Regions from separate parts of the Arthrobacter sp. TmtSoilC51 genome, predicted to be linked through region 1. Evidence: riboswitches for the same ligand, from Rfam matches in the RefSeq annotation. Region 1 holds a riboswitch; each other region holds the start of a gene.
What was found. A riboswitch is a leader RNA that binds a small molecule or an ion and turns the genes downstream of it on or off. The one in region 1 is predicted to bind cyclic di-AMP.

Region 1 (9,842 bases):
CAGGCCGCGCGCCAGGAGCCAGTCGATAGGCCCGACGTCGGCGCTTTCGTGGGTCACGGAGGCCCGCCGTTGAGCTTGGGGCACAGCGCCCATGGCCCAACTGCCGAACTTGTCCAGCAGGCCGACAGTCCTTGTGGGTGCCGTCGCCAGGATGGCGCGTACATTCTCTGGACTTGAGGTCCAGCGCTGCAGGGACAAGGCAGCATCCATGGGCGTGCTTGCGGGGTGGATATCCAGGCCGTATTGGTGGAGCTCGGCTACGAGCTGAACCACGCGTTGGGCGAAAGCCGGCTGCAGCCTGACCAACTCGGTGTAGCTTCGGCCCAGGCCAGCCGGATAGATGCCGATCACGTCCTTCAGGCTTCCTACTGGAAGGTAGAACCGTTGCCTGGAATTGGATTGTGAATTTGACGCTGCAGGGGGATCGGCCCGGTGGACCAGGGCCAACTCCTGAAGTTTGGCGAGGATCGGTTCCAGCGCTGACAAGGTGGAACCCGCAATGACTTTCTTGAGGCCGGCGGCGGAAACACTGTGGCCAGTATCGGCGTTGGTACACAAATGGAGTGTTTCCAACACCTGCATTTCAGGTTTCGTCAGGCGCTCCAACGCCCGTTGCACGCTGACACGTGCGCTGGCCCGGGCCGCCAGTGCGGCGAAGTCCGGCGCCATGGGGGAAATCAGGTCAGGCCGCGCGGCAAACAAGGCCCGCAGCGAATTGTCGCTGCGCGCTTCCAGTTCCTTGCTGAGCGCGCGAATAAGGGACATCAATCCAACGTTACCGCCACCGGGCCGCTGATGTGTGGGCAGGGCAAAGCCGCCCCGGTTGATTCGCTTGTGACGGGCGCTTGATTCACTACTGCCGGCGCCGTTGACGAACGGCATCCAGCACCAGGACCACAGCGAGCATAAAGGCAACCGGCAGCCCATAAAGCGCCGTGGATGTGATCCACACGGGTGCCACTCCACCATTGAAGGCGATAGCCATAACTGCGCCGACGGCGGCCAAGGAAACGACGGCGATCACGGCGGCAACAATCATGAGGGGGCGGCGGTAACCCGGGGAAGTCATGCGCCTAACGCTAGCAGCCGGGCAACATGACGTAGGCCCATGGGCTATTGGCTCGCCTATGTCTCAGGAACGTTGCAGCAACGGCGCAGCAAAGGCGCCGCAAAGCGGGAATAGGTGGTCCGGCAGGATAACCTTGAACTAACAGACCAACACGGACCGTGCTGTCTCCCTCGATCCCGCAGATCCCTGTGGATGCGGTGGCGGCGCGACGTGTCTCCAAAGCAAGAACGAAGAAGGTTGATTACGTGCCCACCGGCAAGGTCAAGTGGTATGACAAGGAAAAAGGCTTCGGATTCCTCGCGGCTGAAGACGGCCAGGAAGTATTCCTGCCCAAGACGTCGCTGCCCGCAGGCGTAACCGAGCTCAAAGCCGGTACCCGCGTGGAGTTTGGCGTGGCCGATGGCCGTCGCGGTGCCCAGGCATTGGGCCTGCGGGTCCTGGACAAGACGCCCTCCATCGCCAAGGCCAAGCGCATGAACGCCAAGGACCTGGCGCCTTTGGTACAGGACCTCGTGACCGTGCTGGATAACTTGTCCGGTACTTTGTCGTCCGGTAAGTACCCGGAAGGCAACAAGGCCAAGGCCATCGGCATGGCGCTGCGCAAGGTTGCCGACGAGCTGGAAGCCTAGGAACCGCCATGACATCGGAATCCGCACAGGATACAAAGTCCGGAAGGGACGCGCAGGCCAGCCCTGGGGCCGTCACTGCCGCCGACATTCCTGTCATCGGGGATACCCCTGCGCGGAAGCCGGTCCCAGCGAAGCCGCGGGCCGGCATCCCCGTGTGGCGCACCGGCAAGCCGGATGCGTTCCTGGCCGCCGCCGTCGACGTGGCAAGGGAAGCGGTGGAGACCATCGCGAACCCCGGCGAGGTTGGTGCCCACATCGGCGCAAAGTCCGAGGGCGATCGCGTAGTCACGCACCTATTCGAGTCGAAGCTTGCAGGGTACGGCGGGTGGCAGTGGTACGCCGTGATCACCCGCAATTCCCGGTCAAAGATCGTAACGGTCAGCGAGCTCGGCCTCCTGCCCTCAGAGGACTCCATCCTGGCCCCGGAATGGGTGCCATGGGCAAAGCGTGTCCGCCCGGAGGACGAGACACCCTTGGTGGAGGAGACGGTAGAGGAGGTGTCGGAGGAAGCCGTTCAGGCTGAAGAAGACGACGCCGCCGAAGCATCGGATGCCGCTGAATCCGATGAAGACGATGACGCAGTTGAAGCCGACGTTGCTGCCGATGACTCTCCCGAATCTGCTAACCCAGGCGAGTAACGGCCAGTCGATTAACGGCAGCGGCGCCGTCCGGGAATAACCCAGACGACGCCGGCACCTGCCCTTGCGCGGAAAACCGCGGCAGTTACGTCATACGTTCTACTTCTTCAGTTCGCCCACGACGTAGTCGATGCTGGCGAGCAGGGCTGAGACGTCGTCAGGTTCGATTGCCACGAAGGTGGCGATGCGGAGCTGGTTACGTCCGAGCTTGCGGTAGGGCTCAGTGTCCACCACGCCGTTGGCGCGCAGGATCTTGGCAATCGCCGCTGCGTCAATGGAGTCATCGAAGTCGATGGTGGCGATGACGTTGGAGCGCTCCTCAGCCTTGGCGACGAACGGTGTGGCGTACTCGGAGGCCTCGGCCCAGGAGTAGATGCGGCTGGCCGAGTCCGCCGTGCGCTTGCTGGCGAAGTCCATTCCACCGTTGCTGTTGAGCCACTGCACTTGCGCATCCAACGTCACCAGCGTGGACAGCGAAGGCGTGTTGTACGTCTGGTTCAGCTTGGAGTTCTCGATTGCGGTCTGCAGGTCCAGGAAGTCCGGGATCCAGCGATCGCTTGCCTTGATGCGCGCGGCGCGCTCCAGGGCTGCGGGGGAGAACAGGCCCAGCCACAGGCCGCCATCAGAGGCGAAGTTCTTCTGCGGGGCGAAGTAGTAGACATCCGATTCGGCGACGTCCACGTCCAGCCCGCCAGCGGCTGAGGTGGCGTCCACCAGGACGAGCGAACCGGCGTCGGCGCCTTCTACACGCTTGACCGGGGCGGCAACACCCGTGGAAGTCTCGTTCTGGGGCCACGCGTAGACGTCAACGCCGGCCTCGGCCTGGGGGGACGGCCGCGTGCCGGGCTCGGACTTGATGATGGAGGATGCATCGAGGAAGGGGGCCTTGTTGGTGGCCGCCGCAAACTTGGAACCGAACTCGCCGAAGGAAAGGTGCTGGGCCTTTTTCTCAACCAGGCCGAAAGTCGCTACGTCCCAGAAAGCGGTGGAGCCGCCGACGCCGAGGACAACCTCGTAGCCCTCAGGTGCGCGGAAGAACTGGCTGAGTCCTTCGCGGACCGAGCCCACCAGGTTCTTGACGGGCGCCTGACGGTGGGATGTGCCAAGAATGGTGGTCGATGCGGCGGACAAGGCCTGGACCTGTTCCGGGCGGACCTTGGAGGGTCCTGCGCCGAAGCGTCCGTCCTTGGGCAGCAGGTCGGCGGGAATAGTGATGCTGTTGTCGCTCACGTGTGGCTCCAATGGGTATCGGTTAGAGAGGGGAGGTGGCAGGTGGCATCGGCTGCCCCTTCGACTCCATCATTCTGCCTGACCGGGCCCGCGCTCAGGAATCTGCGGTTGTCATAGTCCGCCACGTGGAATGCCTGAACCACTACGGGCATTCGTGCCCGCGGAAACATTATCCAGAGTAATTCCAAATAAGCTAGGCTAGGGTTGGCGTTCCTGAGGTGTCGATTGCACACCGTCCACCTTGGCTGGGACGCGGTACGGTGGAGATTACGCAACAAATGCGTTCGAGGAGAGCTGAGCTGGATGACGGATCTGATCGATACCACTGAGATGTATCTTCGGACCATTTTGGAGCTTGAAGAAGAGAACATCGTGGCTCTTCGCGCACGTATTGCCGAGCGTTTGCGCCATTCGGGACCCACAGTTTCCCAGACCATCGGACGCATGGAGCGCGACGGCCTGGTGATTGTGTCCAACGACCGTCACCTGGAGTTGACTGAGGTCGGACGCAAGCGGGCCACTGAAGTCATGCGAAAGCACCGCCTTGCCGAGAGGCTTCTGGCGGACGTCATTGGTCTCGACTGGGCGTATGTCCATGACGAGGCATGTCGCTGGGAGCACGTCATGAGCGAACGTGTGGAGCGGCGGTTGTATGAGTTGTTGGAACATCCCACCGAGTCGCCGTATGGCAACCCCATTCCGGGCCTGGAGGCACTTGGCGGCCTCGCCGGCCAGCCCCTTGCGCGCCTGGACGTCAACCTGCTGCACGCGATGGACGGGTACGCCGCCGATTCACGCGTAGTCGTCAGCCGACTCGCTGAGCCCATCCAGGTTGAGCCGGAACTCCTCACCCAGCTTGATGAAGGCGGGATTCGTCCCGGCGCCACCGTCTCCTTGGAGAGGGTGGGGGAGTACATCTCTGTTCGCGTTCCCGGCATTGAAGGAGCGCTGGAGCTGCCTCCCGAGGTAGCCGCGCACGTCTTCGTCGCCGTTAGCTGACTTTCCGGCGTGTCAGATCTCACGTTGGGGTCTTTGGCGCGCGTGTGACCTGCGGGTTTCCGCGATTGATGGTATGGAGCCACGCCACAACACGGTGTTTCGAAAGATAACGAATTTATTACTGCGGACTTTAATCGCCTATAGTTATCTACTAGCGCCGATACCAAAGCGTTACCTGATCTGGAGCCGAGCTCTGCCAGCGGATCAGGTGTGTCATCAACTACTGGCAGAGGCGGGGGAACCACAAGCGGCTGCCTAAAGAAGCAGCCTTGGGGTGAAGTCCGCAGCAGAAGTGCCTACTAACGCAAGTCCTCCTTGGGATACCTGTGTGCCGTTTGCGCTTCGTGCGGACCGGGTCTTTGAACTCTCTGACCCGAATCCGACAGCTAACTTCGCAGGCTTTCTAGAGAGGAACAGAGTTTGACATCGCAGAACGTCAGGGGTCGCCGCCGCGCGTCCGGCCCCGCTGCTGAGCTGCGGCCAGCCCGCGCCGCAATGGAGATCCGGCCACGCGACACCCCGCGTCAGGTGCGCCGCCGCAAGAGCCCATTGCGCCAGGTAGCCGACTTCGCCGCAGCCAGTGGTGTCGGGCAGAAAGCCGGAGTTGCGCTTGCCGCCACCGGACTTGCCCTGACTGTAGGTCTGCCGGCCACAAGCCCCGTCATGGCCACATCCGAGTCCGGTCAGACTGAGGCAGCCCTGACCGTGCCCGGTGGCAGCCAGCCCGAGGTTTCTGCGGCAGCGTCTGCCAAAATCGATTTCAGCCGCGCAGCGGTCGCCACCGCAGCCGATCCTGACGGCAAGCTCAAGCAGCTGCTGAGCGCGCAGTCTGCGGGCAGCATCCAGCGCGCCTCCTCACTTGGCACCTTGGGCAGTCCACTGGACAAGTTGGTCACGGCGTCGCCCTTTGGCTATCGCGTCAGCCCGCTCACCGGCGGCACGGGTGACTTCCACCGTGGCCAGGACTTCGTGGCCCAGTGCGGTACCGCTGTTCACGCCGCAGCCGCAGGCAAGGTCACGTTCGCGGGCTGGCATGAGTATGGCGGAGGCAACCGCGTAGTGGTTGATCACGGCAACGGCCTCGAGACCACGTACAACCACCTGTCGTCCTTCAACGTCAAGGTGGGTCAGACCGTCAACCGTGGCGATACCGTCGCGCTCAGCGGCACCACGGGCGCATCCACCGGCTGCCACCTCCATTTTGAGGTCCAGGTAAACGGCGAGGTCGTAGATCCCATGGGTTGGCTCTGAGCTAGTTGATGGTGCTCTCTCGCATTGATGACACGCCCCGTGACCTGAATGTGACATTCACGAATATCTGTTGTACCGTCTAAAGCGCATCGGCTTTTTAGGGGGCCGATGCACTTGGGTGGATTGCCTAGCTCTGCCACCACTCAAGGTCCGTTCGCAAAAATCGTCTGGCAGGGGCGGGGGAACCAATTTTGGTCTTCGAATCAGAAGGCCTTGGGGTTAAGTCGCAAAAGCTTCCCGGAAGCCGCGCGGCCGGATGACTCCCATCCGAATCCGACAGCTCACCTCGCAGGCATTGGGAGAGGCTACCTTCGTGTCATCACGCACTACCCCTGCGCGCCATCGCGCCGAATTGGTTCGTACGAACCCGTTGAACAACCTTTCCAAGGCTGTCTCAACCAATGCAGGCACCGTAGGCCGCCAAGCCGCCGTTCTGGCCGCAGCCTCTGGACTCGTTCTCAGCGTCGGACTCCCGGCCCAGGCCGCAGATACTGACGTTTCCAAGTCGGAAAGCTCCAGCACCCAGCAGTTGGTAGCCACCGCAGTTGTCACCGCCGAGCCCACCGCAACCGTTTCCTTCGAGAGCCCGGTAGTGGCCACCAAGGAAGCCCCCAAGGTTCAGCGGGCCTCCCAGCGCACGCAGACTAGCGATAGCCAGGCGAACGGCGCACTCTCTGCCCTGTCCTCCACGGCCAAGGATTCCGCTTCCAGCGCGGCAGCCTCCGGACTCGCAGCCATTGCCTACACCGGCATCGGCCACCCCTACGTTTGGGGCGGCACTTCCCCCAATGGTTGGGACTGCTCCGGATTCACCCAGTGGGTTTACGCCCAGGCCGGCATCAGCATCCCCCGCGTCAATGCCTGGACGGTCATGACGCCCACCAGCACGCCTGCTCCCGGCGACCTCGTCATGCAGAACGGCGGAGCCCATGTTGGCATCTACGTCGGCAACGGCATGATGATCAGCGCGCTGAACCCCAGCCAGGGCACCCTGCTGCACTCCGTGGCCTCCACCGGCACATCCTCGTTCTTCACCCTCCGCTAGGAAAATCCCATTCGGGGTAAGCCAGCATGCCCCCCATGTGCTGGCCGCCCATAACCCGCGTGCGACCCCAGCGTGCGCGGATACGAAAAGAGAGTAATCATGACCAGTGCAAACAAGGTTGCACGGCATCGAGCTGAGGCCCCCAAGACCAGCTCACTTGCCGTCATCGCAAAGGCTGTCAGCGACAACGCCGGTGGCGTTGGCCGTCAGGCAGCAGTGATCGCAGCTGCATCGGGCCTTGTCCTGACCAGCGGCGTGGCTGCAAATGCTGCGGACACCAATGTCCAGCGCGAATCTACGTCCGCGTCCGCCCTTGACGTGCAGACGGTTGCCCAAGCCACCATTGCTGCCGACTCGAGCGTTGCCATCTCCTACGAGCGCCCCGTGGTCACCACGGTGGAAGCACCCGCTCCTGTGGTCGAGAAGGCCCCGGCCAAGGAATCTGCGCCGGCTGCTGGCGGCAACGCCACTTTGGCTGTCAACACTGCCCCCGCAGCTAAGGCGCCCGCGGCCTCCAGTGGTCTCGGTGCTGCTATTGCCGCAGCGGCCTACGCACAGCTTGGCGTCACGCAGGACTGCACCATGCTGGTGACCAACTCGCTGGCCGCCGTCGGCATTCACTTCCACGACTGGCCGGCCGGCTACCTCTCCCTCGGCCGCACGGTCAGTGCAGCTGAAGCCCAGCCCGGCGACCTCGCCTACTACGCCAACGGTGGCTACGGCGGAATGGCGCATATCGCTGTTTACGTCGGCAACGGCATGGCAGTCCACGGTGGATGGAACGGATCCACCACGGCGCTGTTTAGCGTGAACGTTGGCTCCGGCCCCGTTTTCATCCGCGTCAACGGCTGATCAAACACTCCACGGAACACCCCGCAAGGCTTAGGCCAGCGGGGTGTTCTGCTTTAACCACCGTCGGTTAGCCTCAAAAAGGTGTCCCGCGCATGAACTTTCGCCAACACCACAGCCGAAACGGCAGAAAAATTCGTTGATACGGCATATAAGTGCTTACCCTTGTGTTGTCGATCCACAGCCCGTACAAGCAGAGGGCAGCCGGCCCTCGTGCCCCTGACGGGTGCGGCCGTGAAGAGGTACGTGCATGCGCACACTCGTTCTGAATGCTGGATATGAACCGCTGGCGGTAGTAACCTTCCGCCGGGCGCTGGTCCTTGTGCTGACTGGAAAAGCTAGCGTAGTGGCCGAAGGCGACGAGCCTGTCGTCGGGCCACAGGAGATTCTCGGAAGACCTTCCGTGATCCTTCTCAATCGCTACATCCGTCCCCGGTACAACAGGATCACCGCGGTGAGCCGACGCGGCGTCCTTCGCCGCGACAGCCATCGCTGCGCTTATTGCGGGAAAACAGCGCACACCATAGACCACGTCCACCCCAAATCCAGGGGCGGCGCGGATTCCTGGGAAAACCTGGTTGCGGCGTGCTTGAAATGCAACAACGCCAAGAGTGACCACACGCTCGCCGAGATGGGTTGGAAACTGCGTTTCACGCCCGGTGTGCCCACAGGAACCATGTGGCAGATCAAAGAACTCGAAAAACCTGCGCCGGACTGGGACCCGTTCCTCTTGCCGGAATCCGCCGCCTGATCGATTTCTGTTGTCCTCCCGCCGTCCGGGTACTCTGGGCGGATGGAGTTCAACGCCGTGATCCTGGCGGGTGGCAGGGCCACCCGCCTCGGTGGCGTGCCCAAGCCCGGATTAACGTTCGACGGCGCCAGCCTCCTTTCGCATGCCCTGCAGGCGGCGCAGGGTGCTTCCGCCGTGGTGGTGGTTGGTCCAGACACTCCCGGTATCGGCGTCCTGCCTGAGGGAGTTCTTACCGCCCGGGAGGAACCGGCCTTCGCAGGCCCTGCCGCCGCGATGGCTGCCGGCCTGGCGGCCATCCACCAGGCAGGAGGGCAAGCGCCGTGGACACTCGTCCTGGCATGCGACATGCCGCACGCTTCCCGGGGCATCGTGCCCCTCTGGGAAGCATTGCGGCAGCATCCGGAGGTGGAAGGCGCCATGGCAGTCTCAGCCGATGGCCGGCAACAGCCTCTCCTGGGGGTGTACAGCACCCGGGCTTTGGAAAGGGAAATTGCCGTAGCTTCGGAAGCTTCGGGGTTAACGAACTCTCCAGTGTTCCGGCTGCTTGCTAGGCTGAACCTGCTGGCCGTTAGCGTCCCCGAAGGGTCCACGGATGATGTGGACACGTGGGAGGACGCAGCGGCCCTGGGCATATACAACGAGCAGGAGGCGGACGTGAAGAGCCAGGAAGAGACGCTCGAGGAATGGTGCCGCACACTGTTGCAGGCCTTTGAGCTCGAGGGCGTTGAAGTGGACATCAATGAAGTCCTTGCGGTGGCGGGTGTTGCCGCCCACTCCGTGGTGCGGCCTGCAGCGCCCCTGACGACGTTCATTGCCGGTTATGCGGCTGGTATGGCCAGGGGGATCGGACAGGCCGCGGACGACACCGCCATGAGCGCTGCCCTTGACCTGGCCCGCCAGGTTGCCAAGCAATACCTGGAGCCCGGGACAGAGGCAGAATGACCGAGGCCCCCGGACAGGGCCACCACGCGGCACATACATGGCATGAGGCCCGGCAGCGCGCTTTCGACGTCGCTGCTCCTATTCCGGCAAGTCCGGTACCACTGAAGGCGGCCTTGGGACGGACGCTTGCCTCGGACGCACTCGCCATACAGGACATGCCACACTACGCGTCCTCCGCCATGGACGGCTGGGCCGTCAATGGAACCGGTCCATGGATTCTCATCGAGCCAGGCCAAAGGCTTGCTCCCCATCAGGCGAGCCCCATCGTCACTGGCGGACTCATTCCACCAGGTGCCAAAGCGGTTCTGCGCACTGAGAGCGGCATCATCACTACGGACGACGACGACCTTCCGGTCCTTGCGCTCGGTGGGGCAGCCAAGCCCGGGGAGCCACGCAACGGCCAGCACATCCGCAAGGCTGCAGAAGAAGCAGCTGAAGG
Region 2 (9,842 bases), 690 kb from region 1:
ATGTTGCCGTGCTCGTCCACGGTTCCGGCCTCGTTGGCCAGGCCCACCATGGTGCCCATGGCGTCGAAGAAGATGCTGAGGAGGATCACGAAAGCCAGCAGCGCGGCGGCCACGAAACCGAGGTGCTCAAAGGCGCCGAAGGGGTTGGCTTTACCAATCAAGGAGAGGTCCGGAGCGCCCCATTCGGAAAGTGTGGGAGCCACGAGGGACCAGCCGCGAGGGTTGACGTTCTTGCCGTCGAAGCTTGGGCCAATATGGAGCGTGAATTCGAGGATGGCGGCCAGGGCAGTGGAGACCACGATGCCGATCAGGATCGCGCCGCGGACCTTTCGCACTACCAACGCGATGGTCAGGATCAGGCCGACAGCGAAAACCAACGTAGGCCACCCCATCAGCTTGCCGTCCACACCCAGGCCGAGCGGGACAGTGGTGCCCGCGGCATCCGGGATGCGCCGGACAAAGCCTGCGTTGACAAGGCCTATCAGGGCGATGAAGAGGCCAATGCCCACCACGATTGCCGTCTTGAGAGCTTCCGGGACGGCTTTGAAAACGGCCGTGCGGAATCCGGTGAGGACCAGGATCAGCATGGTGACGCCCGAAAGCACCACAAGGCCCATCATGTCCGGCCACGTCAGCTCCGGGTGGGAGGCAACTGTCACCGCTACGAATGCGTTCACGCCAAGGCCAGTTGCCACGGCGAAGGGGTGCTTCGCCCAAGCGCCCATGAGGATGGTGAGGATACCGGCCACAAAGGCCGTAGTGGCCGCGACGGCCGTGAAGCCGAGCGAAGCTCCGCTGGAGTCTGCCCCGGAAAGGATCAGCGGGTTCAGCACAACGATGTAGCTCATGGCAAAGAAGGTGGCGAATCCGCCACGTATTTCCCGCGAGTACGTGGAACCGCGTTCGGAGATCTTGAAGTAACGGTCGATTGCAGAACCTTGTTTAAGCATGAAGGTCTCCGGGGATCGGGGGAGTTTGCTCTCAAATCCTATGCCCGCCAATGTGGGCCGCTGGGACGATTCGCCTAGTCTGTAAGGAAGCCAACACTAGGAGAAACCGCCCCATGCGTACCATCCGCCCGCTTCTGGCCGCCGTCGTCGCCGCGCTGGCTTTCGCTTCAGCGTTGCTGTTTGCCGCCGCCCCGGCCTCCGCCCACGACGTCGCCGAATCAACAAACCCGGCGAACGGTGCCCGGGTGACTGAAGTGCCGGCGTCGGTATCCATCACGTTCAACAACCGGCCGCTGGCCATCGGCTCGGGTGTGACTGTCACCTCTGGTGGCGAAAACTGGGCGGACGGCGCAGTGGAAATCATCGACAACATGGCCGTGCAGAAACTTCGGCAGGGTGCTCCGGCCGGCGAATACACGGTGGTCTGGCGCGTGGTCAGCTCCGACTCGCACCCCATCGAGGGCACCTTTACGTTTACGGCATCCGGGACAAGCACGACGACGGCGAGCGGCCAGGCAGGTGCCTCCCAGTCGGCTTCGGTGGCTGTTCCGACGGCGGGCACGGCGGCCCCCGGTACCGAAAACATTGAGCCGGCTCCGGCCGCTTCCCAGCCCTTCCCCTGGAGCATCGTTGGCCTCGCCGTGGTGGCGATTGCCCTGGTGATCTTCCTCGCTGTTACAGCCCGGAAGAAACTCGCGGTTCCCAACGACCCGGATGGCGAAAATTCCCCGGAATAACAAGGTTTTCTACATACTTGCGAAGATCTCGAAATGGTCACCGCGACACGCCAAAACTGAACTTCTCGTTACGTAAATGTGACTTTGAGATGATCTTCCCGTACGGTTGTACCTGTGCCTGTTCCACGTAGCGGGCACTTCCGGCCTGATTGCCTAGCTCTGCCGCAGTCCGGAATCCGTTCGCAGACAAACCTACGGCAGAGACGGGGAACCCATTTTGGCCCGCTTTCAGAGCGCGCCTTGGGGTGAAGTCACGAAGCTTCCGCTGAACAGCGGGGGATAGTGGCCGGGTGACTCCCATCCGAATCCGACAGCTAACCTCGCAGGCATCGGGAGAGGCTCTTTCATGTCTTCACGCATTCTTCGCGGCCGTCGTAAGGCGGACAGCGTACGTCCTAATCCGTTCATCTCAATCTCCAAGGCCGTTGCCAGCAACGCCTCGGGCGCAGGTCGCCAGGCCGCTGTCATCGCAGCAGCTTCGGGCCTCGTCCTTACGGGTTCCATTGCTGCCCACGCAGCAGAAACCCCTGTTCAGCGCGACTCCAGCCCTGCTACGGTCGCCGAGACCGTCACCGAGGGTCCCACCAAGGTTGTTACGGCCGCATCCACGGCCAAGGTCAACTTCGAGCGCCCTGCGGTTGCTTCCGTAGCGGCTCCCGTTATTGAAAAGCCGGCGCCCGTTGCTCCGGCCCCGGCGGCCAAGGCTCCTGCGACCGCTACCGTTCAGGCGGCGGCAACCACTGCTGCCGCTCCCGTCGCGGCTGCCCCTGCTGCTGCAGCTCCGGCTGTTGGTGGCATTAACGCTGCCATGGTCGCCTCGGCTTACGCCCAGATCGGCATCTTCCAGGACTGCACCGCGATGGTCGAAAGGGCCCTCGGCTCCGCAGGCATTCCGGTTGGCGACCTCGCACCCATGCAGTTCATGAACTACGGCAAGGTTGTCAGCGACCCCCAGCCCGGTGACATGATCGTCCAGTCCGGCCACGTAGCTATCTACATCGGCAACGGCCAGGCCATCAGCGGTGGCATCAACGGTAACCAGACGGGCATCCACCCGATCAGCTGGCTTACCGCAACAGGCCCCATCACGTACGTACGCGCTGGCGCCTAAGCTTCACGCTCCAGCTCAAAAGGCCGATGCCTTCGAGGACCAAAGTCTTCGAAGGCATCGGCCTTTTTTCGTAACCGGCCCTTTAGCAATCGACCCTTTACGTACCGCTCTTTTGAGTTAATTTTTGTTCGTTTAAGGCAAGGACTGAACTGGCCTTCGGTGGTTTCTACGCCAGGGCGATGCCCGGCCCAGCTGGGAGAGCCACCTTGGATGAGATCGCTTGCCCCACGGCTTTGGCTTGCCGGAGTACTTCCTTGGGCGTGGGGGTGATGAGTTCGCCAACGCCCACCAAGTGCATGCCGACGGCACGCATGGCTGCCACGAGGTTCTGGCCAATGGCGATGCCGAGATCGGCCAGCATGCGGCGCAGTTGACTCTGGGCGCAGCGCGTCACCACAATGTGGTCGGCCAGGAGGACTCCACTGGCCGTATGCACGGCCCATTGCCGTGGGGTGGATTCAAGCGGCCCGTAAACACTTAGCCCGGCCTTGAGGCTGGCCGTGTTCAGGCTCGCTGCGAGTCCATATCCAAGTTGCAGCGTGGAGTCTCCACCGAGGAAGTCCAGGCGAACAGCGCGTGTGGTGTTGCGGACATCCAGATGGTGGCTGGCGGCGTAGTTGCGCAAGTGGCGCAGGATCTCGTTGCGTTCCTGCATTGCTGCGGGGTCGGCAGCGTCGCAGCGTTGGAGCATTCCCGTATGGACTGATGGTCCGGTGGCCGATAAAGCACCAAAGCCGTCCAGCACGATGGAACCCACGCCATAGCGGCTGAGCTCGCTGGCAACAGCCAACCCGGAGAGGCCGGTGCCGATCACCACGGTGGTAGTCCGTTCCGTGACGGAATCAGGAGTGAGTGACACTGCTTGGGTTCCTCCTTGACGTGTGTGCCTTTCAGCAGCGCGTGGGATCGCGTCCGAGTTCCCCAAGCGGCCGCAAATAAATGGCCGGATTGTGTCCTGGGACACTTTTGCCGGCCATTCGGTGACTCGAACACTACCGAACTTTTTCTGCCATGGATAGCCTCGGCGACTGCGTGTTTTGGATGTTCATCGGCAGCGCAATCCAGAGGTCGATGAAGGTGTCGAAAACCGAGCCCGGACCGTTATGCACATAGCCCAAAGTCGCCTTGATTCGGTAATGCCAACCGAGAATAGTGGGCATTGGAAGGAGAACCCGCGGGTTTCTTCGGCCCCGGCTATTGGTTGCACACCAGCAAGGGAACACCGGTACGGAGAACCTCTGGCAGAATGGCCGGAACATCAAGCAGTAGGTGGAGAGGCGGGCCCAATGGACCAGCACGGCAGACACATTGAAGAACCACGGGACGGCGAGGACCAAGCAGTGGCGCCTGGTGGAATCGTCGTCGGAGTGGACGGTTCCGAGCATGGTCAATGCGCCCTGGTTTGGGCTGCTCGTGAGGCGGAACGCCGCCAGCTTCCCCTGCATATAGTCACGGCGTATTCGGTGCCCATCTTCGCAGCATCCGGCCTCGACGGCGGATACGCCACCGTAGACGATTCTGTGATCCGCGAGGGCGCGGAAGCCATCGTCAAGCAGGCCATGGATAAGGTCTCGGGTTACAACATCGATGTCGATGCGTCTGTGGAGAACGGCGATGCCGCGGGTGTCCTCCTGGATCTCTCCGCGAACGCCGCGCTCCTGGTCTTTGGCAGCCGTGGCCGCGGCGGCTTCGTCGGGCGTCTCCTGGGTTCGGTCAGCAGCGCCTTGCCTGCCCACGCTAAATGCCCTACCGTGACGGTCCCGCTCTACTGCGCCGACCGTTTGGGTGAGAACACCGCGGACAAGCACATCAAGGCTGAGCACGCCAAGGCCGGGCCGCGCACGGTGGAAAACGTCGTAGCAGTGGGCGTGGACGGTTCCGAGCAAGCCCGCGTCGCCGTCCTCGAGGCAGCCGAACAAGCCCAGCGGATGGGGGCCAAGCTCCGCGTCATATGCGCAGTCCCGCAGTACAGCGGCTCCTTGGCCTGGGTGCCGGCACCCTTGGACCGCGATGCCTTGTTTGCGGACATCAAAGTGCAGTTGGATGCAGGTGCCGCCTGGCTTCGCAGCCATTTTCCCCAGCTGCCTCTGGAAACCGAGCTGAGGGACGGCTCACCCGTTGACGTCCTGGTTGAGGCCAGCCGCGGGGTGGAGCTGGTTGTCCTCGGTACGCGGGGCCGCGGTGGTTTCGCGGGCATGCTCCTTGGTTCCACCTCCGATGGCGTTCTCCATCACGCCAAGGGGCCGGTCCTCGTTGTTCCGGACCGCGAGGATCCGCGACTCGCGGACCGTCCCAAATTCGGACCCATGCTCGGCGCGGCTTAGAGCGCTGGCGCGCACCGCCCATGGATAACCAGCAGCCTGGGAAACACCGGCAGGAAAACAGTGCGGGCCCGGATGTAAACGCCCCGGTGTTCATTCGGGATATTGCCGACATCCGGGCGGACATGCTCCCCGAGGTAGGCGGCAAGGCTGCCAATCTCGGCGAGTTGAGTGCCGCCCGCCTGCCGGTGCCGCCAGGTTTTTGTCTCACAACGTCCGCCTACCGCTACGCCCTCTCAGCGATTGGGATGGAGGACGTCGTTGCACTTCTGCAGGACGCCGCGGCATCTGACCTGGACGAACTCAATAGGCTCGCGGCCCGGGCGAGGTCGTTGGTGCTCGACGCCGGAGTACCCACCGACGTCGCCGAGTCGGTCCGGGCGGCGTATCAAAAGTTGGGAGACGCCGCCCCCGTCGCTGTGCGGTCCTCCGCCACTGCCGAAGACCTGCCCTTCGCCAGTTTTGCCGGGCAGCAGGACACCTTCCTGAACGTGGTGGGAGAAGAGGCAGTCCTTGACGCTGTAAGCCGGTGTTGGGCATCGCTCTGGACGGACCGCGCGGTGAGCTACCGGACAACCAACGGGATTGACCACGCAACGGTGACGCTGGCCGTGGTTGTCCAGGAAATGGTGGATTCTGCCACAGCCGGAGTGATGTTCACGGCCAACCCTGTCACCGGACGGCGCCGTGAAGCTGTAATCGATGCCAGCCCTGGCCTGGGCGAGGCCGTGGTGTCAGGTGCCGTTAATCCCGATCAATACGTGGTTGATACGCAGAGCAACTCCATCCTGAAGCGGACGCTGGGTGACCGGCAGGTGGAGATCCGTTCGCTTGCAGGTGGGGGCACCGAACGTATTGGGGGGCCCGGCCGTGCCGGGGAGGCAGGGAACCACGGGGTTCTCCCGTGTCTCAACGATGACCAGATCCGGGCGCTGGCCGCCTTGGGAAGGCGGGTGGAAGCCCACTTTGGAGCGCCACAGGATACCGAATGGGCCATCGATTCGTCCGGGAAGCTGTGGCTCACGCAGGCAAGACCCATCACCACCCTCTATCCGCTGAATTCCCGCCTCCCGGCGACTCCCGGCGAGCACGCTTTCCTGAACTTCAGTCTCGCCCAGGGCCTCACCAGGCCACTGACGCCCATGGGGTTGGCGGGTATCCGACTGTTAGCCTCCAGTGTTGCCCGCAGGGCTGCGTTCGACGTCCCCGATCCAAGGTCCGGGCCCTCGCCCTACCATGAGGTCGGGCAGAGGATCTTCTTCGACTTCACGTCCGTGTTGCGCAGCAGGGTGGGCCGGGCAATCGTGCCACGGATTTTTGACATCATGGAGGCCCGTTCGGCGGCGGTGATTCGTGGCCTTTTCGATGACCCGCGGTTTTCCGTGACCATCAAGACTCCGATAAAACTCATCAGGCACGTTGCCCCTGTTGCGGCGAAGTACCGCGTTCCGGAGACGGTGATCCGGGCCCTTTTCCGTCCCGATGCTGCAATGAAGCGCCAAAAGCAGCTTGAGGCAGAACTCCACGATGCCCTCCGGGTGCCGGAGGGCATCACCGCCCATCAGCGAATTGCACACGTGCAGAGAATCCTGGGGGAGGAAGTATTCGCAACGGTTCCCCAAGTCCTGCCCCTTCCTGTTCTGGGCTTTGCGATGCTTGGACTCGTCCGGAAAGTGTTGGGCGAGCAAGCCTCCTGGGACCAACTCCAAACAGTCATTCGTGGGTTGCCCAACAACGTCACCACCGAGATGGACCTTGCCCTGTGGCAGCTTGCCAAGGACATCAGGGATGACCCGGAGGCCTTGGCCTTCCTGAGCTACCCCACACTCGAGGAACTCGTTCAGCAATACAAGGACAGAGCCTTACCAGCAGTTGCGCAATCCGGGCTGGAGGCTTTCCTGCGCACCTATGGGCACAGGGCTGTGGCAGAGATCGACCTTGGAATGCCCCGATGGTCGGATGACCCCACACACATTCTCGGCGTCGTGGTCAACTATCTTCGTCTCGAGCACAGCGCGGACGCACCAGACCAGCAGTTCGAGAGAGCCGCACAGGAGGCAGACGAACAGGTAGCGAGACTCATTGCACGGGCAAGGGCAAAGAGTCCGCTCCACGCCAAGCTGGTCCGCACGGCGTTGGACCGTACGCGCAGGTTTGCCGGGATGAGGGAGCTGCCCAAATACAACCTCGTCCTCGGCTTGGCTTCGGCAAGGGAACAGCTGTCGCTGGTCGGAGCAGAACTGGCAGAGGCAGGGCGGATTGAACGCGCCGAGGATATCTTCTTCCTGGACCTCAACGAAGTAGAGACTGCCTTGGCTGGCAACAAGCTCCACCAGCTCGTGGCAGATCGCCGCGCAGACTACGCGCAGGAACTGAGGCGCAGGCATATTCCGCGGGTATTGCTCTCAGACGGGACAGAACCTGAAGCCACTGCTTCGGCTGGCGGAACCCCAGCTTCTCCCGGAGCCCTCTCCGGCAGTCCGGCGTCGGCGGGCGTCATCACAGCCCCTGCGCGGGTCATCATGGACCCCGTCGGTGCCCATCTGGAGCCGGGCGAAATCCTGGTAGCGCCCTCCACCGACCCCGGCTGGACACCGTTGTTCCTCACCGCGGGCGGCCTGGTCATGGAAATGGGCGGTCCCAACTCCCATGGCGCTGTAGTGGCCCGCGAATATGGCATACCGGCCGTGGTGGGCGTGCCCGACGCAACCCTGCGGATCAGCTCAGGCCAGATCATCACTGTGGATGGAGCAGCAGGAACGGTAATTACAACACCAAGTGACGCACCCCGTTAGGCGTGCTGGTGTGACTCATGCTCGGAGTGGCTGACGGGTTCCAGCTGGAAGGTGCAGTGCTCGGTGTCGAAATGGCGGCCCAGGCAGGATCCCAGCTGATCCAGGATGCTGTCCGCCCCGCTGGCATTAAGGACCTCGTCTTCCACCACAACGTGGGCGGAGAACACGGGGACCCCGGACGTGATTGTCCAGATGTGGATGTCGTGGGCCTCCACCACGCCGTCCACTGCAAGGATGTGCTCGCGGATCATGTTCACGTCCACACCCTTGGGCGTGGCTTCCAGAAGTACGTCCACAACATCGCGGAGCAGATGCCAGGCGCGGGGGATGATCATGAGGGCGATCAGGACGGAGGCAATGGGGTCGGCTGCGGTGAAGCCCGTGGTCATGATGACGATGGCCGCTGCAATGACAGCGATCGAGCCAAGAAGGTCCCCCAGGACTTCGAGGTAGGCCCCGCGGACGTTGAGGCTCTCCTTTTGCGCTCCTTGCAGGATCATCAGGGAGACGAGGTTGGCTACTGCGCCCAGGATCGCCGCCCACAGCATCACGTCCGTATGGATTTCGGGGGACTCCCCGAACCGGCGGATGGCCTCGATCATAATCACCACGGCGATGACGATGAGAACCAGGGCGTTGGCCAACGCTGCCAGGACTTCGGCCCGCTGATACCCGTAAGTCCGTTGATCACTTGCCGGGCGCGTAGCGATCCAGGCAGCCATCAAGGCGATGAACACACCTGCGGCGTCGGACAACATGTGGCCGGCATCGGCCAGCAGAGCCAGCGAGCCAGAGACCAGCGCACCAACCACCTGGATGCCCACCACACCCAAAGTGATGGCCAGGACGGCAATGAGCCGCTTCCGATGCTTGCCGGTTGCCGTTACTCCGTGGGAGTGGTTGTGATCGTGCCCCATGCTTACAAGGCTAGCCCCAGCCGAGCTCATGCAGGCGGTCGTCGTCTATTCCGAAGTGGTGTGCGATCTCGTGGATCACCGTGATGGCCACTTCGTCGATGACTTCCTCGCGGGTAGAGCAGATGTCCAGGATGGGTTGGCGGAAAATGGTGATCCGGTCCGGCAACGAACCCGCTTCCCACCATGAGTCGCGTTCGGTCAACGGGACGCCCTCGTACAAGCCAAGCAATACGGTGTCCGGATCTTCGCCGGCCCGCGGGGTGTAGTCGTCCTCGATGAAGATCGCCACGTTGTCCATGGCGCTGGCGGCTTTGGGCGGGATCAGCTGCAAAGCGTCGCTCACAGCTTCTTCGAAGTCCTCCGCCGACATTTCGAACGGAGCACCGGCAGGAAAATCCGCGTCAATTCCGGGCAACCCGGCACCGCCGCTGGAAGCGTGCTCGATCGGACTGTGCACCGCGTTCCGCTCCGGAAGCGGCGAGGACGGGAGATCGCCGTCGGGAACGATGGGCAGGCCGGGAGGGAGATTCGCGGACATGATCCGACTCTAGTCCCAACAAGGTACATTGACGCCCTGTGGCTGATACTCGCTGGTGCACCGTCCCCTGGTCATGCTGAACTGTTCGAATGCGACCTCGTCGAACGGCATTCCGTAGGCCAGCCCCGCATCTCACCAACGAACGAACAGGAACCGCATGACCGCCACTCCTACCTCCGCTCCCGAGCCCCTCGACGTCGTCGTGGTGGGTGAGGCGCTCATCGACATCGTGGAGTCGCCCGATGGGGAGATCGAATATCCCGGAGGCTCACCGGCCAACGTTGCCTACGGACTCGGCCGACTGGATGTGAAGGCGGGCCTGCTCACCGCCATCGGACGGGACCAACGGGGCGACGCCATTGCCGCACACCTTCAAGGCGCCGGCGTAGTACTGCTGCCCGGATCAAAGTCGCTGGGCAAGACGGCGACGGCGACCGCCCGGATCGCTGCCGACGGTTCGGCTGAGTACACGT
Region 3 (9,842 bases), 250 kb from region 1:
CTCGCCCAGGAACCGCGCTGCGATCAGCACTGTGAACAGCACCTGCGCCTGCAAGACAAGGGAGGCCAGGCCCGCCGGCATACCCAGCGCCATGCCCAGGTACAGCAATCCGAACTGACCGGCGCTCATGAAAAGCCCGACGCCGATGATCGCCTTCCAACTCACGTCCGGTTTGCGGATGAAGAGGATGAACGGAAACACCACGAGCAGGAATCGGAAGGCGACGAAAAGCAGGGGCGGGACATCGCGACCGTTGGGGTGGAGCCCCAGGTCTATGGCGACAAAGTTCACGCCCCACAGGACGGCGACAAGGACGGCGAGGGCAGAGTGGCGGAGGTTCACGAGAAACACTCTGGCACCTGAATGGTTTAAGCACCAGCGTTGAATTCAGCATGAAACCAAGTAGATTTACTTCATGATCGATATTTCAGCCTTGCGGGCCCTAGTAGCCGTGGAACAGCACGGATCGGTAGTGGCTGCCTCCGATGTGATGGGCTACAGTCCATCGGCGGTTTCACAGCAGATCAAGAAGTTGGAGAAGCAAACCGGGGTGACCGTGCTGGAACGCAACGGCCGCGGCGTACTCCTTACCGAAAGGGGCCTTGCCCTCGCCGGCTACGGACGGCGGATCATGGGCGAACTCGAGGAGCTGCAGGCAACACTCCTCGCCGATCCCGCCAAGCCTTCCGGGCTCCTGCGGCTCGTGGCATTCTCAACGGCCTGCCGCGGTTTGGTGGGGCCCATGCTCGGACGTATTGGCACCACGGATTCAGAACTTGAAATCAGCGTGCTGGCGGAGGACCCGCGTGAAGCCGTGCAGCGGGTTGCATCAGGCGAGGCTGAGCTTGCCGTAGTACACAACTGGAACTCCGTGCCGCTTGTCATTCCTGAGAACCTGGTGCATGAAGACCTTTGCCTGGACCAGGCCGACGTCCTCGTTAACAGCAGCCACGAACTTGCTGGACGGACCGTCGTCGAGCGTGAAGACCTGCTGGACGAAATTTGGGTCAGTACACCGGCTGGCGCCATCTGCAACGAAGCCCTCCTGCAGATCTTCGCCGGGCTGGGGCGGGTCCCAGATATCCGTGTCTACGATCCCGACTTCTCCACCCATATCGCCATGGTGGAGCAGTCCGTGGCCGTAGCGCTGGTGCCTCGGCTGGGCAGGCCGCCCCTGCCACCGGGCGTCGTTGCCGTGCCGGTCGTCAACCCCATCCAGCAGCGAGCGGTGGGAATCGTGTACAGAAAAACCATGACCGCCAGCCCCAATATCCGGCATGCAGTCCGCCTGCTGCGCGAAGTGGCGGCCGAGCACGAACTGCCCGTCAGGGGCTGAGCAACGGGCGTAGCTACTTGCGCGGCACTTTGAAGTGCGTCAGACGGGCGTCCTGCCCATCCAGCTCCGCCCATGGCTTGTCAGTCTCCATCACTGTCAAAGCACTGGTTGGGAACCGTGTGGCGGCATCCATATAGGCATCATGGTCCGAATCGCGCGAAGCGAGGTGCATGGCCAGGTCCTGGACGCCAGGCATGTGCGAGATAACCATCAAGGTGGTGACGGTGTCCGGGACGTGGTTGATCACGGTCAACATCCGGTTTGCCGAGGCGGCGTACAGGCCGTCCTCGAGCTTGGGCGTCGGCGCCTTGTCTCCCAACTCATCGCACACCCACGTGCAGGTTTGGCGGGTCCTCAGCGCAGACGAGCACAGAATGAAGTCTGGAACGACGCCATGCTTGAGCAACCATCTTCCGGCCAGTGGGGCCTCACGGTGTCCGCGTTCCTCGAGGGGACGTTCATGGTCCGGAACCCCCATGGGCCAATCCGCTTTGGCATGCCGCATGATCACAAGGCGCCTGATGTGATGGTCACTCATGAACCAACCCTATAGCGGCAAACCTTATCCGCGGCGGAGGCCAATACTCACGGGAGCACTACAAAAGCAGAAAGGCGGCATGTCCCGATAGCGCCGTTGTTGCTGGGCCCACTCCGCCCGGGTTCCCTGACCGAGCTTGCGAGGGCAGGGAGGCGGAGGGGAGGCACGAGCGCAGGCGCAGAGGGATATGCCGCCTTTCGGCTGCAGCAGTAGCTTAGATCGAGTATTCCGGAGCGGCCCAGACGATGACCTCAGGGTGCTCGTAGAAGCGGTAGCCCTGGCCACGTACGGTGCGCACGGTGTTGGCAAGGCGGCCCAGCTTGGAGCGGAGGCGGCGGATGTGGACGTCGATGGTGCGCTCGTTGGGCACTTCTTCGGCGTTGCGCCACAGGCCCTCAAGCAGCTCGTCGCGGCCAACCGTGCGGGTACCGTTTTCGACGAGGTAGTTGAGGAGCTCGAATTCCTTGAACGTCAGGTTCAGCGACTCACCGTCGAGGTGGACTTCGCGGCGGGCGAGGTCGATCAGCACGCCGGAGGGGCGGGCTTCCTGCTGCGGTGCCGGGCGCGCAGCCTCGGTGCGCTGGCGGGCTGCGACCGTGGGGTCACCGAAGGTGGAACGCACGACGTCGAGTGCGGACCCGGGTGCCCCGGCCGGTGCAACGGCGACTGCAGCGTAGCTCTCTGCGCCGGTGACGAGGGACTGGGCATAGGCCCGGATTTCCTGGGCAAGCTTGGCGATGGACGTACCAGCCGCTGCTGCTGTCTCTTCGTCGATGCCCATGTAGAGCACGAAGCCGCGGGCCACGTTGTCGTTGGCGACGGGGCGGAGGCGGTCAGACTGCGCAATGACGGGAGTGGGCGCCGTCATGGGTGCTGGCTCGTTGGTGGGAACTGCCCGCAACTGGCCGTAGGAGTTGGGGTTGTAACCCTGGGGCACGTAGCCGGGGGCCTGCTGGCCGTTGCCCTGGGTGGCCGGGGCGTACCCGGGACGGTTGCCGAAGCCGGGGCGGAGCCCTGCGTTTGAAGCGGCCTTGTTGGCGTTTCGGACTGAGATGTGGACGTAACCGGATGCAACTGACATGGAGTGATTACCTCAAAAGTGAATAGCCGTCATCGCGGCTTCGAATGCTGGTTGTCCCCGCAATGAGTTTGGGGAAGGGCGCCCAACGCTGGGCTAGGGGGCGAATGCCTGAAACTTCTTTGGGGTGGAAAGTTAGGCTTGCATTCGACAACAGCGGGTCTCGTCGCCAGCGGGTGTGCTGGACCAGATTGCTGCGGCTGCAGGTGCTGTTGAGTTCTTGTTCACATTGGAAGTGTGCAACGTAACAATGGCAACACGCAAGTAACAAAGCGCCAAACCGTCCACATTTTGAGACAAGAGGGTCTATTGTGCCGCAGATCACAATTCTTCCCTCGTTGAAAATGAACGTCATTTCATTCGGTCTCGACGAGAAATATTCGGTATATGGTGAATTTTCTTCGGCCGATAAGGCATGATGTCCTCCCCGATTCCCATTCGGCACAGAAGGACGGAATCTCAAGATCTGAAACACTTGCTGTCCAATCGCAAGCCGGTCCGATCTCGAATTTTTGCTCCAAAATCTGCTACAAGCCGTAGAAACAGCGTGTACGGGCCTGTCCAGGGTCCACGAACTCCTGCCACCTAACTCCCACGTAGCTAGTGTTGATCTCACAGCGTCCTCACAGGACTGCCAAAGCCTCGGCAAACCAGCAGAATGGAGAGTTGTCACATGGCCTCCTCGCACTCCATGACCAACAACCTTCCCCAGCTCTCCCACCCGGACGGCTCCCCAATCCGCGCCCTGGTAGTGGACGACGAACCCAGCCTTGCCGAACTCATGAGCATGGGTTTGCGCATGGCAGGCTGGTCCGTGGCGGTAGCTGCCGACGGACCAGAAGCCGTGAAGATTGCCAAGGACTTCCGCCCTGACGTGCTGGTGCTGGATGTCATGCTTCCGGGATTTGACGGTGTGGAGGTCCTCAACCGGATACGCGCCTTCGCGCCCGAAGTACCTGCGCTGTTCCTCACAGCCAAGGATGCTGTCCAGGACCGCATCGTAGGCCTTGCCGCCGGCGGCGACGACTACGTCACCAAGCCCTTCAGCATGGAGGAAGTCCTCCTGCGCCTGCACAGGCTCGTCCAACGATCAGGCGTAGCCGCCATGGACACCGCCGAACTGGTGGTGGGCGATCTCACCCTGAACGTGGATACACGCGAAGTTTCCCGCGCCGGCGAGGACATCCAGCTCACGGCAACGCAGTTTGAGCTGCTTCGTTACCTCATGGAGAACCCCAAGCGCGTGGTCAGCAAGGCACAGATCCTGGACCGCGTCTGGGACTACGACTTCGGCGGGCAGGCCAACATCGTGGAACTGTACATTTCCTACCTGCGCAAGAAAATCGAAGCCAACCACCCCCCGATGATCCACACCATCCGCGGGGCCGGCTACGTCATCAAGCCTGCGGACTGAACCTTGTCCACCCTTTCAGAAGTAGCCCGCAAGACCCAGCGGAGCTGGTTCAATCCCTCAACCTGGCATCTGCGCACGCGACTGGTCCTGGTGGCAATGGCATTGCTGGTGGCGATTTGCGGTGCAGTCGGGGTGGTCAGCTATGCCTCCATGGACATGTACTTCAACAAGCAACTCGATAAGCAGTTGGAGCAGGCGTCCAGCCGCGCGAATGACTTCGGCAGGCCGCCGTCGAACTTTCCTTCAAGCGGCCGGCCAGATCCCCTGGAGGCCCGCGGCCAAGGTGCCGGGACCCTCAACGCGAGGATCGATGGTTCCACCGTCATCAACTCGGGCCTCATAGATGCCAACGGCCGGCGCGCCGCACTGTCGGCCGAAGACAAGCAGGTCCTGCTGTCACTCCCCCGCGGCAATCTGCCTGTGGACCGCTCATTGTCCAATGGCGACTACCGGCTGGTGGCCGTTGAAACCGCCTACGGCGACGTGATCGTGACGGGACTGCCGTTGGCTGACAAGCAAAACGCCGAGGCATCGCTGGTATGGACCATGGTGTTTGTTTCTCTTGGCGGCCTGGTACTGATCGGCCTCGCGGGTACCGTCATTATCCGTAGGACCATGCGGCCCCTGGAGCAGCTTTCGGAAGTCGCGACGAAAGTCTCGCGGCTGCCCCTCGACGCCGGTGACGTGGCACTTGCGGTGCGCGTACCGCCGTCGGCCTCCCATCCGGGAACGGAAGTGGGCAGCGTTGGCCACGCTTTGAACCAAATGCTCAACAACGTTGCCAGGGCGCTGGCAGCCCGGCAGGAAAGCGAAACCAAGGTCCGACAATTTGTGGCCGACGCGTCCCACGAACTCCGGACGCCGCTGACCGCCATCCGCGGCTACACAGAGTTGCTACGCATGACCGAGAACTTCACCGACGATGGACGAAAATCCTTGGCACGCGTCCAGAGCCAATCGGAACGGATGACCACGCTAGTGGAGGACCTGCTGCTGTTGGCGCGCCTGGACGAAGGCCAGCCGTTGAAGGTCACGGATGTGGACCTGACGCAGCTGGTGATCGAGACCGTCAGCGACGAAAAGGTGATGGCACCGGACCATATCTGGAAGCTCCAGCTCCCTGACGAACCGATTACGGTGCGCGGTGACGCAACCCAACTGCATCAGGTGTTGGCCAATCTGCTGTCCAACGCACGCAAGCACACAGATCCCGGCACCACGGTGGTCACAGGCGTCATGCTCTCTGCTGACGGTAGTGCGGTGGTCACCGTCACTGACGATGGGCCTGGCATTCCGCCCGAATTCCAAGGCCGTATTTTCTCGCGATTTGCCCGGGCTGACGCCGCAAGATCGGGCTCTGAGGGGACCTCCGGATTGGGCTTGTCCATTGTCGAATCGATCGTTCAAGCGCACGGCGGAAGCGTGGAAGTTACGTCCAAGCCGGGACGCACTGAGTTCGCCCTCCGGCTCCCCTCAGTTTCAAACGAACGCGCATAACGAATCGGGCAACATGACGCGCCGTGATCGTGATCTCTGTTACCTAAATGTGACTTAAGCCGAAACCTCCTGTACCGTCGAAAGGGTGGGTCGCCCCTAACTGGCCCCACACCCGGGATGCGCCGAGCTCTGCCACTTCCCGGAGTTCCGTTCTCATTCGAGGCAGAGACGGGGGACCCAGAGTCTCCGGGCACAGTATTTTCCTTGCCCTTGGGGTGAAGCCGCAGCTACGCGCGCGGCCGGATGACCTCATCCGAACCCGACAGCTAACTCCGCAGGCGCTGAGAGGTAATCACACATGTCTGAATTCAACGATCAGACGCGCCCTTCCGCGCGTCACCGTGACGAACACAATGCTCCCCTGACCAAGTCGCAAACCGTTCTGAAGAACGCTGCACGCCGCGGCAAGACGGGGCAGCGGATGTCCGTTGTTGCAGGAGTCGTTGCCGCCGCCTTGGGCGTCGCCTCGCTCGGCCAGGCCGCAAACGCTGCGTTCAACCTCCCGGAAACGAGCCAGGCGTCCGAGACGCAGGCTACCGCCCAGGTCAGCAACAAATCAGCGGAAATCTCAGCTTCCTTGGATGCTGCCGCCAAGAAGGGCGCCGCCGATAGGGCCGCCGCAGACCAGGCAGCGGCCGCACAAGCCGCCGCCGAGAAGGCCGCCGCTGAGAAGGCTGCCGCGGACCAGGCAGCGGCCGCACAAGCCGCCGCCGAGAAGGCTGCCGCTGACGCAGCCGCCAAGCAGGCTGCAGATGCCGCCGCTGCTGCAGCCGCAGCCGCCGCAGCTGCCCCCAAGGCAGTGGACGATCCCGCAGCTGCCAAGGCGTACGCCGCCAGCATCCTCGCCAACTACGGCTGGGGTCCGGGCGAAATGACTGCGCTGAACACGCTGTGGGAGAAGGAATCCAACTGGCGGACCACCGCGACCAACGCCTCCAGTGGCGCCTACGGAATCGTGCAGTCATTGCCGGCTTCCAAGATGGCGACTGCCGGCGCTGACTGGGAGACCAACTACCAGACCCAGATCAAGTGGGGCCTGAACTACATCAAGGAACGCTACGGCTCCCCCTCGGCCGCCCTTGCCTTCCACTTGGCCAACAACTGGTACTAAGCCAAACCCTGAAGCAGGCTTGAGCCCACCCCAGCGGGCTCAATCGTGCAGGGCCTGATTGCCGCCCCATTTCCGCCGTTCGCAGTGTTTTTTGAAGCGACCGGCAGGAACCGGGGCGGTTTTCGCGGTTCAGGCCGTTTCCCCGTTTGAAGGCTTTCCACGTTTCACAGTCGCATCACAGCGGCTGCCTAAAGCCCTCATAATCCTTGGCCGCATGCTGGATGCATGACGCTCATAGATCCAGCCGGCAACGCAGTGCAGCACGCTGCACACGCTGGGCACTGTGGTGCTTCAGCCGTGCCTCAACAGCGGTCGCGGCGGTCTCCCGTGAACATCCGGGGAACAGTTCCCGTCCTTGACGTCGCGGTTCCCGTCTTCAACGAGGAAGGCCACATCGAGTGGAGCCTGCGCCGGCTGCACGCGCATCTCGTGGACTCGTTGCCTCACAGTTTCCAGATCACTGTGGCCGACAACGCCAGTACTGACACCACATTGAGAATTGCCGAACGGCTGGCCCGCGAACTCCCGGGCCTGAAGGTCCTGCGCTTCCAGGAACGAGGGCGGGGAAATGCGCTCCGCCATGTCTGGCTCCATTCACCCTCACCTGTGCTGGCCTACGTCGAAGCTGGCATGTCCATCGACCTTGCCGCGGTGGCTCCCCTGCTGGCACCAGTAATTTCCGGGCATTCGGATCTTGCCATTGGCACACGGCTAGCCCGGACTTCCAATGCGATTGGTGGTCGCCGAAGCACCTTGGTTTCCCGCGGCTACAACATCCTGCTGCATCTGGTCTTGGGCGCCCGATTCTCCGACGCCCAGTGCGGTTTCAAAGCCATCCGCGCGGATGTAGCCCATCGGATCCTGCCGCACGTTAGGGACGACTCGTGGTTTTTCGATACCGAACTCCTGGTTATCGCTGAGCGCTGCGGCCTGCGCATTCACGAAGTCCCCGTCGACTGGACCGACAATCCCGACCCAAATATCGACGTCGTACGGACCGCTGCGGCTGACCTGCGGGGTATCGCGCGCCTGGCGCGCGATCTCGTGACGGGGCGCATCCCCATCGCGGAACTCCGGGCAACACTGGAGCGTGGCCCTTGCCCGCGTCGTTGCCCAGTTCCGAAGTGACACGTCGCACCAGCGTGCAATAAGCCCCGCCTCATCCTGCTTGACATAGGTCAACTGAACCGGTTTACTTACCAACAACTGAACCGGTCAAGTGATCGGGATCACTGCTCGTAAATTGGGGAGTCATGGCCGTTACCATCAACGACGTCGCGAATGCAGCAGGCGTGAGCAAGGGTGCTGTTTCCTACGCGCTGAATGGCCAGCCGGGCGTCAGCGAAGGCACGCGGACGCGGATCCTCCAAGTTGCCAAGGAACTGGGCTGGAAACCAAGTCTCCGGGCCAAGGGACTGTCCTCCTCCAAGGCTTATGCCTTGGGACTCGTGGTGGCACGTGATGCGAAACTGCTCAGCACGGACCCCTTCTTTCCGGCCTTCATAGCTGGCATCGAAACCACCCTGGTCCGGCATGAATACACGTTGGTCCTGTCCATCGCTTCCGGCCCCGAGGCAGAAGAGAAAAGCTACAGAAAGCTCGTAGAGGATGGTCGCGTGGACGGCGTCATCCTCACCGACATGCGGAACAACGATTCCCGCATCGCCCTGCTCGGCGAGCTGGAACTGCCCGCTGTCACACTCAATCGGCCGGACACGCGCTCACCTTTCCCCGCGGTCTGCATGGACGATACCGATGGCATCACGTCCGCCGTCAAGCACCTGATCTCTCTGGGACATACTCGAATCGCCCACGTGGGCGGGCCCCAGCCCTACGTCCACAGCCGAAGCCGCCACGGCGCGTGGGCACGAACGCTCGAATCAGCTGGACTCGGAACGGACCTGTTTATCGAGGCCGATTTCACGGCAGCAGGCGGAGCAGCCGCCACAGAATCTTTACTCAGCCGCCCGAACCGGCCCACGGCCATCGTTTACGCCAACGACCTCATGGCCATCGCCGGACAATCACTTGCCCAAACGCGAGGATTCAATGTGCCGGAAGACTTGTCCGCCACTGGCTACGACAACACCGAGATCACGCAGTACTTGAACCCCCCGCTGACCACCATCTCGACCGATCCGCTTTTGTGGGGGCAGACGGCAGCACAGCTGCTGCTCAACCGGCTCAACGGAACCCCCGCCGAAGACATTCTCTTGCAAGCCCCACGGCTGCTTATCCGTGGCTCTACCGGCCCAGTCAGCCCGGCTGACTGACTGACCGACCAGGCCAGGCCAGCCGGATCAACAAAGAAGTTCCAGCAATGCCGCTGTAACGCGCCTCGCTGCTGCCACCCATGGGTGACAGCGCGTGGCCATGCATTCCCGTGTCCTGCGCCATGACCGCCGTCATGACCGCCGCAACGGACCATCACAAGTACCAACGCTCCACCACGCATCAATTACCTTCAATGAGGAGTTGCAATGAAGCACGGACTTACTTCGACACGAATCGTGTCCATGGCTGCGATGGCAGTATTGGGTGCCACGCTGGCGGCTTGCGGCGGCGGAGGAAGCGGCAGCACCACCACCACCGCTGACGCTGCAACCGCGGCCAAAGGCCCCATCAAGATCTGGTACTCAAACAACGAGTTCGAGGTGAAGTGGGGCAAGGCCATGGTGGAGTCGTGGAATTCCGCCCACCCCGACGAAAAAATCGACGCCCAGGAAATCCCGGCCGGAAAGTCCTCCGAGGAAGTCATCGGAGCGGCCATCACAGCGGGCAATGCGCCGTGCCTGGTCTTCAACACCGCCCCGGTGGCAGTGCCGCAATTCCAGAAACAAGGCGGACTGGTGGCACTGGACAAGTTCC

Region 2: it holds a riboswitch for cyclic di-AMP, as region 1 does, so the genes downstream of both, ACZ5G6_RS01885 (NlpC/P60 family protein) here and ACZ5G6_RS05125 (C40 family peptidase) in region 1, are expected to answer to the same signal.
Region 3: it holds a riboswitch for cyclic di-AMP, as region 1 does, so the genes downstream of both, ACZ5G6_RS03960 (aggregation-promoting factor C-terminal-like domain-containing protein) here and ACZ5G6_RS05125 (C40 family peptidase) in region 1, are expected to answer to the same signal.

What each region holds. Positions count from the first base shown of each region.
Region 1 covers NZ_AP035877.1:1,073,583-1,083,424, forward strand. Annotated here, with positions in the region: gene ACZ5G6_RS05090 (helicase-associated domain-containing protein) at 1-765, opposite strand, end outside; gene ACZ5G6_RS05095 (hypothetical protein) at 854-1,069, opposite strand; gene ACZ5G6_RS05100 (cold-shock protein) at 1,315-1,698, shown strand; gene ACZ5G6_RS05105 (DUF3027 domain-containing protein) at 1,707-2,336, shown strand; gene serC (phosphoserine transaminase) at 2,436-3,566, opposite strand; gene ACZ5G6_RS05115 (iron-dependent transcriptional repressor DtxR) at 3,870-4,565, shown strand; cyclic di-AMP (ydaO/yuaA leader) riboswitch at 4,745-4,981, shown strand; gene ACZ5G6_RS05120 (M23 family metallopeptidase) at 4,986-5,816, shown strand; cyclic di-AMP (ydaO/yuaA leader) riboswitch at 5,962-6,125, shown strand; gene ACZ5G6_RS05125 (C40 family peptidase) at 6,130-6,861, shown strand; gene ACZ5G6_RS05130 (NlpC/P60 family protein) at 6,961-7,713, shown strand; gene ACZ5G6_RS05135 (HNH endonuclease) at 7,961-8,461, shown strand; gene ACZ5G6_RS05140 (NTP transferase domain-containing protein) at 8,504-9,403, shown strand; gene ACZ5G6_RS05145 (molybdopterin molybdotransferase MoeA) at 9,400-9,842, shown strand, end outside.
Region 2 covers NZ_AP035877.1:381,187-391,028, forward strand. Annotated here, with positions in the region: gene ACZ5G6_RS01875 (NCS2 family permease) at 1-950, opposite strand, end outside; gene ACZ5G6_RS01880 (copper resistance CopC family protein) at 1,064-1,687, shown strand; cyclic di-AMP (ydaO/yuaA leader) riboswitch at 1,862-2,030, shown strand; gene ACZ5G6_RS01885 (NlpC/P60 family protein) at 2,034-2,798, shown strand; gene ACZ5G6_RS01890 (NAD(P)/FAD-dependent oxidoreductase) at 2,965-3,657, opposite strand; gene ACZ5G6_RS01895 (hypothetical protein) at 3,791-3,958, opposite strand; gene ACZ5G6_RS01900 (universal stress protein) at 4,085-5,122, shown strand; gene ACZ5G6_RS01905 (PEP/pyruvate-binding domain-containing protein) at 5,143-7,914, shown strand; gene ACZ5G6_RS01910 (cation diffusion facilitator family transporter) at 7,911-8,831, opposite strand; gene ACZ5G6_RS01915 (metallopeptidase family protein) at 8,842-9,369, opposite strand; gene ACZ5G6_RS01920 (carbohydrate kinase family protein) at 9,527-9,842, shown strand, end outside.
Region 3 covers NZ_AP035877.1:819,052-828,893, reverse strand. Annotated here, with positions in the region: gene ACZ5G6_RS03990 (EamA family transporter) at 1-342, opposite strand, end outside; gene ACZ5G6_RS03985 (LysR family transcriptional regulator) at 416-1,336, shown strand; gene ACZ5G6_RS03980 (SixA phosphatase family protein) at 1,350-1,874, opposite strand; gene ACZ5G6_RS03975 (winged helix-turn-helix domain-containing protein) at 2,089-2,955, opposite strand; gene ACZ5G6_RS03970 (response regulator transcription factor) at 3,626-4,366, shown strand; gene ACZ5G6_RS03965 (sensor histidine kinase) at 4,370-5,863, shown strand; cyclic di-AMP (ydaO/yuaA leader) riboswitch at 5,999-6,156, shown strand; gene ACZ5G6_RS03960 (aggregation-promoting factor C-terminal-like domain-containing protein) at 6,162-6,974, shown strand; gene ACZ5G6_RS03955 (glycosyltransferase) at 7,200-8,102, shown strand; gene ACZ5G6_RS03950 (LacI family DNA-binding transcriptional regulator) at 8,228-9,247, shown strand; gene ACZ5G6_RS03945 (extracellular solute-binding protein) at 9,455-9,842, shown strand, end outside.